3 regions of the Neobacillus sp. NPDC093127 genome follow, and region 1 is predicted to be linked to each of the others. Evidence: riboswitches for the same ligand, from Rfam matches in the RefSeq annotation. Region 1 holds a riboswitch; each other region holds the start of a gene.
What was found. A riboswitch is a leader RNA that binds a small molecule or an ion and turns the genes downstream of it on or off. The one in region 1 is predicted to bind S-adenosylmethionine.

Region 1 (3,983 bases):
AACGTTTCAATAATTGTACCTTTCCAAACTGACAATGGTCCAAGAGCGAAGGCTTTTGAATGGATTAAAAGATATTATGCTCGTATGATGCCCGAAGCTGAATTATGTTTGGGACTAATCAATGGCGAGGACATTAATAAATCTAAGGCTGTAAACTTGGCAGCTAAAAAAGCAACAAAAGATATTTTTGTAATAGCTGATGCGGATGTTGTTTATAACTCCAATATTATTGTGGAAGCGATAAAATTACTTGATAAAGCAGCATGGGTAGTCCCTTTTACTGAAGTATATAATATTGAATGGCAAGGTACTGAAAGATTACTTAAAACAAAACCAAAGTGGCCAATTGATGTAAAGTATGAAGAATGTAGTAAATCAAATTGGGTTTATGAAGGATTTGCAGGAAAACTCTTTGTCATTCCTCGAGTAAACTTTGAAGCAGTTGGTGGTTTTGATGAACGGTTTATTGGTTGGGGGGGTGAAGATGATGCGTTTTCACATGCTGTCCGTACGCTTTGCGGAGAAATCGTAAATATTAAAGGGAAATTATTTCACTTATGGCACCCTAGTTCAAACTATCAAACAAATCCACATGGTAAAGCGAATGCTGAGCTTCTCGGTCGCTATATCCATGCAAGTGGAAACAAGAAAAAAATGACCAAACTCATTTATGAACGGAAAAATACTTTAGAAAACATTGAAACTAAAAATAGTGGTCATTTGAACAATCGTGATAATTTAGACGGTTATAAAAATGAATTAATTGAATCCCTGCATATTGAAAATAAACATAATACAAAAAAATATAAAAATAAGAAATATCCATGGTATGAAGATAATCCAAATAATTATACAATTTCCATTCCAATCAAAAGTATGTTTGGTAACCTAGAGCTTATTGTCCGGTCAGGTTCTTCTTTGACCCATTATTGGCAAGACTCTAATGGAAAGTGGCGTAAAAGTAAGACGTTTGCTAAAGGTGTAACGGGAAAACCTCTTTTTTTTGAAAATAATTCAGGGCAATATGTAGTAGTCTGTAAATTAAAAACTGGTGGAGTTGGATTTTGGCTAAGAGACAACAAAGCACCTGGCTACCCTTGGTCTGTACTATGACCAATAGCCAATTTTTTTTTGCTTGAAAATATAGGTATTCTCCCTTATCAATCACTCTTTATAAAACATATAATGACGATGAAGTACATTGTGTTTCATAAATCAAGAATCTGTCTTGCTAAAGAGATTAACTTACCTATAAATTTAGTTCGGTTTTTATCAAATTGCACCAAATTTTTTAGATGTGGATTCGCAATTTATTGACACTTCAAATTATTTCGACTAAAATGAATTCTAATAATAAAATGGTGACGCATAAATTTATACTCTTATCGAGAGCGGCGGAGGGACTAGGCCCGATGAAGCCCGGCAACCATCAAGGTAATCCTTGAAAAGGTGCTAATTCCAGCAGGTTATTTAACCTGGAAGATAAGAGGAGGAAACTAACCCTCTTCTTATGAAGAGGGTTTTTCTCATTTGATCATTAAGCCATTTGAAAGGGTGGATATACATGTCAGTAATTAAAGTAGCAATTCTTGGTTTTGGAACGGTTGGTGAAGGAGTATATAGGACGATACAATCCCATGCCGATGAGTTAGCAGCTGTCTTGGGAAAAAAGGTTGAAGTGGCTGCAGTCCTTATCAAAAACAAGCATAAAGAACGGGAGATTAGAGAAGGGGTCATGGTTACGAACAATTTTGCAGAAATCCTTGAGCTGCCCCAGCTTGATATTGTGGTCGAAGCCATTGTCGACAAAGAACCAACATTTACATTTTTGAAAAAGGCAATCGAGCGCGGCTGTCATATTATCACTGCCAATAAAGAAATGTTTGCCCACCACGGGAAAGAGTTGTTAAATCTTGCGGAGGAGAATCATGTTTCCTTGGGCTTTGAAGCAACGGTCGCAGGGGGAATTCCGGTCATTCAAACGCTAAGGCAGTTATTAAAAATAAATCGTGTCCAGCAAGTCCAAGGCATTCTTAACGGGACATCGAACTTTATTTTGACTGAAATGCGCGTGAAAAAGCAGTCTTTTGCTGAAAGTTTACTGGCGGCACAAGTGAATGGCTTTGCGGAGGCAGATCCAACTAATGATGTTGAAGGCTATGATGCTTTTTATAAAACGATGATCCTGAGCCGTATCGCTTTTGGGGAAGAACCAAATTGGCAGGATGTCGAGCGGGAGGGGATTACTTCAATAACAAGTGGATTAATTGAAGCCGTTGAAAAATTAGGTCTTCGATTCAAACATATTGCCAGCCTTACTAGGGCAGGAGGTCTAATAAAGGCGTCAGTTAAACCTGTTCTTGTTGGAAATGAACATCCATTCTACCATGTCGAGGGAGTAGAGAATGCTGTAAATGTTTTCTCGGATATTGTCGGAAGAATCACCCTCCAGGGGCCAGGCGCTGGAATGTATCCGACTGCCAGTGCAATAATTGAAGATTTGGTGTATGTCTGTCAAAGTCATCCTGCCAAAAGGACTGTAACTCCGGCTCCGGCAGCCATTTCTGTATCGGAAAATCCGCAGGAAAAAGAAACTTGGCTTGTACATGGATTTGCCAAAAAACAGCTAAATCCTTCGATTTTATGGATTGAACAAGCTTCTGAAGAGACGTATATCATCCAAGCGACTAAGAAAGATGTTGAACAGCTGGTTAGTCAACAAAAGGCACTATGCTATTATCCAATATTGGGAGAATATGAGTTGGAAACGAAAGATAAAGCATTAACAGCACTTTAATCCAAATTGGTCATTCTAAATCGCTTATGCGCCACTCCGCTCCTTTTCCCTATAAAATAGAGCATGAATTGCTCTTTTATAGGGAGGAGTTTAGTCAAATTAAAATGACATTCATATATTGTGAAAAAGCACGACTAATTGGACTGGTTATTTTAAAAAAGAAAATGAAGGAGTATGTCATGTCAGGAAATAGCTATAAATGGTCAAGAAGTATCCTAGGGAAGAGAACCGAAAAAGATTTGCAAAGTCCCCAAAAAACCCTAATTTCAAAAAATAACACCACCCAAGATATTGAAGTCAGTATCATCATTCCATCCCAAAATAGATATCCGCTAAATTTATTTACCCTCTACTCTCTCGAACTTCAAACCTTTAATCCCGATAAAATGGAAGTGATTCTTATTGATGATGCTTCAACAGACCAAACGAAAGAAAAACTATTAAACTATACACCGCCCTATCATTTTAAATATATTTTCAGCAATGAAAAGCTTGGAAGAGCGAAGGGGAGAAATTTAGGTATTCGTTCCGCAAGGGGGAGAATTCTTATCTTTCTTGATGCGGAAATGATAACAGAACCTGATTTTGTTGAAAATCATTATAACTATCACCAATCCAAAGATAACGTGATCGTGTCTGGAGCCATGTATACTAAAGCGCTATTTTCATGTATTTTCCCCGATTTCTCAAAGCGAAAATTAAACACAATCGCTGACTTAGCAAAAAATAATCAAGAAATATATCGTCGATTCCAAGCGTATAAAACTCCATTTAAAGAACCATATCCATTAATAGAAAAAAGCGATATTACAAGAAAGACTTTCAAGGATTTAGCGTTTAAAGGCTACCCATGGTTACAACAAATAACTAGAAATTTTGATGAAAAGTTAACCGGTTTTGCGTTTCCGTGGATGGTATTTATTACTGGTAATGTCTCTGTCTGTAAAGATTTCATCGTGCAGGCAGGGGTGTTTGATGGAGACTTTTACCACTATGGTTATGAAGATTGGGAACTAGGCTACCGATTAAATAAATTGGGTGCCCAATATATTGTTAGTGAACAATTGGCCGCATACCACCAAGAGCATCCTGTTGGGGAACGAAAATGGAGAGAGACAATAGGAAACTTCGGTCTTTTTACAATAAAACATCATGATGTCGAAGTGTTGATTCTAGGATTAGAGCT
Region 2 (3,983 bases), on a different contig from region 1:
TGCAGTGGATTCTTAATTTCCTTTTCTTTTTTGGAAAGTGTATAGAACCTGTTATTTTCAAAATAATAGTCACCTTCATAATTTTTAACCTCAAAATAAAATAAAGGTTCTTGTGTAAGCATTAATGAATCAATTTGAAATTTACTGCCGTTTGATTCAAGCAACAAGTCATTTAACATATAGTTTTGACATTGAAGTTTTTCTGTCAATGAGTCAAACATAATCTCACCCTCATAACCCTTTTCGAGATAATGAAAGCGCTGTTTGTACTTTTCATCCAAAGACATTCGGGCGATTAGGATTCCTAGAATAATTGCTTCAACTGGTTTAGAACGAGATTTATAACTCATATTCCACTTCCTTTCTAATTTCATTTTATAAAATATCCACACATAATCAGCAATCATATTTGAATACTTTTCAACACTTTACCTAAAAGTTGTATTAAAGCATTCTCATTAAAAAAAGAAACGGCAGCCCCCGTCCCAAAATTTAATAAGATACGACATATTTCTCGGGAAATTTCAAAAAAACTGCCAAATTGCACAGGAAATTGTCGAGTGATAATGAAAGGATTCCGCCATTTCTTGCTGAATAAGTAATGTAATAGTGACAAGACCGGAGTGGTGGAAATGATGAATGTGGTAGAAGCATTTCTAGCAAAAATCAAAGACCAGGGGCATGTCCTGCCCTTATTTCTTCATGCTGATTTACAAATTAACCTAAGATGTGTGGGACAGACGATTCAATTAATAATCAAAAATGGCAGCATCATGATCTTGCAAAACTCAGAAGCACAACAGTCAAAATATGAGATTAGCGGATCCCAAAACGCAATGAACCAGCTGCTTAAGGGAACACAAAGGCTGCGGGTTCTTGAACAGCAAGGGCAGCTAAAGGTTTCAGCACCACTGAGAACTACGCTCTTACTAGAATCGATCTTCTTTTTAACAAAAGCAAAGGACCCCGTAAACCTGCAAAAAATAATTTAAACAAACCTATTGACTCGGAATTAATCTTCCTGTAAAGTGTTATTTAAATATTCTATTAATAAAAACAATTTAATAAGCATTCTTATCAAGAGTGGCGGAGGGACTGGCCCTACGATGCCCGGCAACCGGTTATTAACACGGTGCTAAATCCAGCAGAGCAATTTAGCTCTGGAAGATAAGAAGAGAGGCCCCCTCTTCTTATGAAGCAGGGGGTTTTTGTTTATTCATTGTAAAAAAGGAGCGAGAGTAATGAGTGAAAATCAAAAAAAGTATCGTTTTGAAACATTGAGTGTTCATGGAGGATTGTCTCCGGATCCGGTGACTGGTGCTCGTGCTGTTCCGATTTATCAAAACAATGCGTATCAATTCAAAAGCACGGAACATGCTGCCAACTTATTTGCCTTAAAGGAGCCTGGTTACATCTATACCCGGATCCATAATCCGACAACTACCGTTTTTGAAGATAGAGTGGCATTATTAGAAGGCGGCGTTGGTGCACTAGCCGTTGCCAGCGGCATGGCGGCAATCACACTTGCGATTTTAAATATTGCCGAAGCAGGCGATGAAATTGTCTCTGCCTCGAATCTCTATGGCGGAACCTATAATTTATTTGCCGTTACCCTTCCTAAATACGGAATTAACGTGAAATTTGTCAACCCGGATAATCCTGAAAATTTCCGCACGGCGATTACTGAAAAGACAAAAGCGGTTTTCGCTGAAACGATTGGGAATCCGAGCTTACGCGTACTCGATATTGAAAAGGTAGCGGATATTGCTCATGAGGCGGGGGTACCATTAATTATTGACAATACCTTTGCGACACCATATCTTTGCCGGCCAATTGAGTATGGTGCAGACATTGTCGTTCACTCGGCAACAAAATGGCTGTTGGGAAATGGCACGTCAACTGGCGGTGTGATTGTCGATGGCGGGAAGTTTGACTGGAATTCGCCGAAATTCCCTGGTTTCACCACACCAGATGCGAGCTATCATGATCTCGTTTACGCTGAAGCCTTAGGTGCGGTCGCCTATATTATCAAAGCACGCGTCCAGCTATTACGTGACCTGGGACCGGCACTAAGCCCGCAAAATGCTTTCCAGTTCACACTTGGTCTTGAGACACTTCATGTACGGATGAAAGAGCATGTTGCCAATACGAAGGAAGTGGTGGATTACTTAGTTAATCACCCTGCAGTGGAATGGGTTTCATACCCAGGACATCCATCACATCCAGATCATGAATTAGCGCAAAAGTATTTGCCAAAAGGTGCCGGTTCCATGGTTGTCTTTGGGATTAAAGGTGGCAAAGAGGCAGGGGCTAAATTGATTGATGCGATTACGCTCTGGGCCCATGTTGCCAATGTTGGCGATGCGAAAAGCTTAATCATTCACCCGGCAAGCACCACTCATCAGCAATTAGATGCGGAAGGGCTTAAGTCTGCGGGGGTATCAGAGGATTTAATTCGGCTATCCATTGGGATTGAAAATGTCGAGGATTTAATCGAAGATCTCGAATCAGCGATTGAAACAGCAACCGGCTTAGCTTCCCTAAAAACAAATGCCTAAATTCAACTGATATCATTTTCCAAATAAATTCTCGTTGTATAGGAAACCATAGATTCATTTAGGAGTGGATAACTTTGACCAGGTTCTCTGAATCCAGCTCCAGCGCCCTAGCGGCTAATGTCCTTCGCGCTCCGCCCTACGATAAGTCAACATCGGGCAGCGAAGCTCTCCGTGTTTCCTTTATCTCAGTTGGAGCGCTCCAGGCCATACGCCGCTGAGCAGGGCGCTTCCGCTTTTTGTTCTTGACACTGCTTTTTATCCATGATACGATAGCACTCGTAATATCATAACTTAAATAATTTTACGTGTTAATTGAATATAGAATGCTGTAAGCTCTTATCAAGAGAGGTGGAGGGATGTGCCCGATGAAGCCCGGCAACCGTCAATATTTATTATTGAAATGGTGCCAATTCACACAAAGCGATTGCTTTGGGAGATGGGAGAAAGGATTGTTTTAATGATGCCTTTCTGCCTGTGCAGAGAGGCTTTTTATTTTTAAAAAAGGCTGTGTTAAAAGTGAATGTTGATTTCCGTTCCAGGCGCTTCGCTTTCCGCGGGGCGGGCGGTGAGCCTCCTCGGCGCTAAAGCGCCTGCGGGGTCTCACCTGTCCCGCTGCTCCCGCAGGAGTCTCGCGCCTTCCACTCCAATCAACATTGTGCTCAAAATCAACAATATTCTTTAACACAGCCTAAAAAAAGAATCTTTTCTTGATAACAGTCTAACTCTATAAACAAGAATCTGTAAATTGGATAAGAAGCAGGTGATTCAAGTGATATCGATAAAAAACGTCAGTAAAATTTTTCCTTCAAAACAGGGACATTTAAAGGCAGTTGATGATGTAAACCTGGAAATACAAGACGGCGAAATTTTCGGAGTGATTGGATATAGCGGTGCCGGGAAAAGTACGTTAATCCGGATGTTAAATGGACTCGAGCTGCCAACAGATGGAACCGTTACGGTAGCCGGCCGGGTGATTTCGAAGATAAAGGGTGCCGAGCTCCGAAAAGCACGTCAGGAAATCAGCATGATTTTCCAGCATTTTAACTTGCTGTGGTCAAGGACCGTAAGTGAAAATATTGCTTTTCCATTAGAAATTGCTGGGGTAAATAGCTCCCAAAGAAACAAACGAGTGCAGGAACTTATTACACTAGTTGGTCTCGAAGGCAGGGAAAACGCCTATCCTTCCCAGCTAAGCGGCGGTCAAAAGCAGCGCGTCGGAATTGCAAGGGCACTTGCCAACAATCCAAAGGTATTGCTTTGTGATGAAGCAACCTCCGCGCTCGATCCGCAAACGACCGATTCGATTTTGGATTTGTTAGTCGATATTAATAAGCGGCTCGGGTTAACCATTGTCTTGATTACGCATGAAATGCATGTCATCCGAAAGATTTGCCACCGGGTAGCGGTCATGGAAAGCGGGAGCGT
Region 3 (3,983 bases), on a different contig from region 1:
CTGCCCAGACGATCATACTCCTTTTAGATTTAATTCAGAAATTTGTACAAGCTTAACATTATGGGGATTTCTTCTTTTTTAATTAAATCAAGAAGATTTTCAATATCCCTTTCAATATCAGGTAATTCTAAGGAAATTTCCGTTACTTCTCTAAATTAAGCCGTTGCTGTTAATACGTATTTTTCTTCTAATGTCTTCTTTAATAATAAAGCTACTTCCAGCATTCCGTATTTTCCAGCCTCTGCTTCTGCATCAGAATTATAGTTCGTGTTTGTATTAATATCGTAAGTAAAAATTTCACCTTCAGCATTTTTGATGAACTCGATTCCAGCAACTTGAATTTTATTACCAGCTAGAACCTTTTTATATTTTTCTAAAATTTCGTCCTCAAAACCTTCAATGATTTGAAACTTAGGCTTCTCTTCTACTTTTTCTCCTACCGGGCAGAATAAATCGCCAATTTGGCATGCGTCCGCTGGGCAAAGTTCAAATCCTTCCGAAGTATCAACCTTAACGGCATAAACAAAGTTTCCTCCTACAAACTCACAACGGGTTATGTAGCTTTCAGGAGATTGAATGTATTCTTGAATAAGGGTAATTCCATCGACCGGTTCTTCGAAAGAAGGTCCTTCCACATAAGCTTTTAGAGCTTCTATACTATGGAATAATTGAACTCCTAAGCCTTTACCGGCGCGGTTATGCTTCGTAATAAAGGACTGTCCTTCAAAGCTTTTAGCTGCCTGTAAAATGTTTTGTGTTCCAACCGCTGCAATTGTTTTTGGAGTCTTAACACCATACTTGTTTAACTCTAAATATTGTAAAACCTTACTTACCTCTAGCTTTAGAGCACTCGTTCCATTTAACACCGTACGTCCATGTGCTTCAAGCCAAGCCAATACTTGCCCAGAAAATTCAGCTGCAAAACGATGATCACGTGTATGAGAAGATGCACTCATTCGGCTATAGAAGATTCCTTCTGGCGGCTCTTTTGATAAATCTAGCGTTCCTTCGTCCAAATGCCATTCTTCATAAGGAACACCAAGTTCCGCTAACCTTTTTGTTAAATGAACTGTCCACTCACTATTTTCATGTATCACATATACCTTGCTCATCATTATGTCCCCTCACTAGTTCTTTATTAAACTACGTTTTTGTTCAACTAACGGTATAACCTGCTTTGCAAAGCGTTCCATTTCCTCTAATTGAGGTGAAAATTGCAATAGCAATAAATCTATGCCAGCTTCTTCATATTGTAAAATTCGATCTGCAATTTGCTCAGGTGTTCCTACTAAGTTCGGTCGCAGGCCGCGATTGGATACAGAGTAATCCTGTAATTGGATTTGTTGCTCTAATTGTGATTTAGTAGTGAAATCTTTAAAGCCAGCATATCCGCTAGTGTCTTTCACAGTCGTGATTTTTTCAAGCTCAGCCAGAGCCTCTTCTTCTGTATCACGGCAAATAACATAAGCAGCCATGCCAAATGAACTAAATGGCGCACTGCCAGTTTGTTCACGGCGTGCCCTCATATCGGTTATTTTTTGATCAATCTCTTCAACTGTACCACCGTGCATAACATAAGCATCACATTTTTCCGCTATGGTTTGCTTACCTTTTTCACTTTCACCGCCTGCATAAAGAATCGGGTTTGGTCCTTGAACAGGTTTCGGTGCAAGCTTCGCATCCTTTAATTCGTAATATTGACCAGAATAATTGAAGGTTTCTTCTGTCCATAAACCTTTTAGTACATCAATAAACTCTTCGGTACGAGCGTAACGCTCATCATGTTCTGTAAAAATACCCCCATATTGACGTGCTTCTTCTGCCCACCAAGCAGAAACAACGTTAAGAGTAAAACGCCCATTACTGATTTGATCAATATTTGCTGCCATTTTGGCCGCTACAGCAGGATTATGAAAACCAGGGCGAATCGCAGTCATAATTTCAATTTTTTCCGTCACTGCTGCAAGGGCTGCTGCTGTAGACCAAGCTTCAAGTGAGTCATGCTCCGGTCCTTTTATATCATTTAAATATAATTCAGCTATTAAGGTAGTTGAGTATCCCCATTTTTCAGCAGATTGTATTACTTTCTTTGCATAATCAAAGGTAGGCGGCATATTTTCATTCTCCACATTACGTAACCAGCCTCCAAAAATCGGTAACCAAAAACCATATTTCATTTGTATTCTCTCCTCTACTATTCTAATTCTATAGTTTTCCTATTATTTAAGTTGGATTTATGTATAAATTAAAAACTCTCCTCCTAAGAAGAGAGTTTTATTACCCTCTTCTCATCTTTCAAGCAGTGTGCTTGATGGAATTGGCACAGTATTCATAAGAACCTGCTGCCGAGGCTTCAAAGGGCCAGTCCCTCCACCTCTCTGGATAAGAAGAAAAATGTACATTCAATTTTTTAATTAACTAAAGTGATAATAGTTTAAATTTATCAAATTGTCAATCAAATATTTCTAAACTCTAAATAACTACTTATAGACACGGAAAGGTTTTAAAGTTTAGTTCGGTTGCTAAATGTTTTTCATCAAATGAAAATGGAAATGCGTTCTCCCTTTGACAATCTTGAACTAGGTTTAATGACTTGTTCATTTAATTGAATCGTTCCTTTTTCAATCTTTCCTATGATCTGTGATCGACTCCAATCCTCAATTTGGTTTGCAAGCACTTTATCAATTCGATGTTTTCCTATCACATCATCTAGTACAATGTGTATCACCTTTACTCCTTGTTCTGCTAAGCTGGTTATTGGTATGGCTGACATAATTGAATATTCTTCTTTCTGCTCCTCAATTTCAGCAACATGCTCAGAGAACGTTTTATAAATAGCTAACTTTTTGTTCCACGTATGATTTTTTTCGCATTTATAAATCGCATATTTGTATATGCTTTTTCCGTTTGCGTTATGCCTTCGCACATTGGTGTCCGTAAAAACTGATAATCTGCCACACATTTTGCAGTGCTTCTTTACAGCTCGTTCTGGTATTTGAGAAAGTTTCCAGTGGAATGCTATATTTAACATTAATCCTTCACCTCTTAATAAGATAAAGGAACGCAAGCATCTATTTGGATATCTTGCAGCGAGGTATAAAATTAAATTGAAAAAATTAAAAAGGAGATCCTACACAAGGACCTCCTTTCGCATCGAGACTACAGGGTTGCTTGGTTCCTTTGTAATGAGAAAAATGGGCATACTACCCCCTGAGAAAAAAACATTGTTTTTTGAGGGTGATGCTATCCAATTTATTGATCATTACAAAGTAAATTTTGGCATACGTGTTCTCCTGTATCCTTTCTATCCAAATAGAGTTATTCTCATTTTACCGCATAATTACATTTAAATGCAAACGTTTACTTTCTTCTATCCCAAGTAACTCCTCAAAATCCCATTAGTCAGCCCTCATTATCTTATCTCACTATTCTGCTTCGATAGTACAAAAAGGAAAAAGACCGCCGCAGCGACCTTCAACCTAAACTAACGACCCGATAGTTTAAGAAAAAATCTTTAAAGTTGGATATCTAAATCATTTAAAGTCCCATTCAATAATTATCTGATTTTCTCCGCCAACTCTAAAATAATTCCCTCTGGACCACGAACGTAGCATAGCTTATAACTTTCTTCATATTGCTGTATCTCACTAAAGACTTCTGTGCCCTTCTTTTTCAATTTTGCAACAATAGCTTCAATATCTTCAACAGCAAAGCAAATATGTCGGATACCCAGCGTATTTGCAAAAGGTTGCTGAATATCTTTTTCATCTGACGGCGTATAAAATTTGACTAGCTCTATCCATGCCTGACCATCTGGCATCCCCAATCCTACACATGCCGTTTTAACATCATTAAGCCCAACTATTCTGTCCAACTGTTCTCCATCCAATTCCCATTCCGCTTGCACTTCAAGTCCTAAATCAAGAAAAAACGCTTTAGCCTCTGAAATATTATTTACGTTTATACTCACATGATCTATTCTA

Region 2: it holds a riboswitch for S-adenosylmethionine, as region 1 does, so the genes downstream of both, ACIQCO_RS04465 (O-acetylhomoserine aminocarboxypropyltransferase/cysteine synthase family protein) here and ACIQCO_RS17145 (homoserine dehydrogenase) in region 1, are expected to answer to the same signal.
Region 3: it holds a riboswitch for S-adenosylmethionine, as region 1 does, so the genes downstream of both, ACIQCO_RS18265 (LLM class flavin-dependent oxidoreductase) here and ACIQCO_RS17145 (homoserine dehydrogenase) in region 1, are expected to answer to the same signal.

Annotation. Positions count from the first base shown of each region.
Region 1 is NZ_JBIVOP010000012.1:153,498-157,480, forward strand. Features, by position in the region: gene ACIQCO_RS17140 (galactosyltransferase-related protein) at 1-1,113, shown strand, start outside; SAM riboswitch class I at 1,380-1,489, shown strand; gene ACIQCO_RS17145 (homoserine dehydrogenase) at 1,565-2,797, shown strand; gene ACIQCO_RS17150 (glycosyltransferase family 2 protein) at 2,902-3,983, shown strand, end outside.
Region 2 is NZ_JBIVOP010000002.1:263,466-267,448, forward strand. Features, by position in the region: gene ACIQCO_RS04455 (nuclease-related domain-containing protein) at 1-350, opposite strand, end outside; gene ACIQCO_RS04460 (SCP2 sterol-binding domain-containing protein) at 633-992, shown strand; SAM riboswitch class I at 1,072-1,174, shown strand; gene ACIQCO_RS04465 (O-acetylhomoserine aminocarboxypropyltransferase/cysteine synthase family protein) at 1,242-2,558, shown strand; SAM riboswitch class I at 2,892-3,001, shown strand; gene ACIQCO_RS04470 (methionine ABC transporter ATP-binding protein) at 3,328-3,983, shown strand, end outside.
Region 3 is NZ_JBIVOP010000014.1:13,554-17,536, forward strand. Features, by position in the region: gene ACIQCO_RS18260 (ATP-grasp domain-containing protein) at 156-1,112, opposite strand; gene ACIQCO_RS18265 (LLM class flavin-dependent oxidoreductase) at 1,128-2,177, opposite strand; SAM riboswitch class I at 2,286-2,389, opposite strand; gene ACIQCO_RS18270 (S4 domain-containing protein) at 2,537-3,031, opposite strand; gene ACIQCO_RS18275 (VOC family protein) at 3,557-3,983, opposite strand, start outside.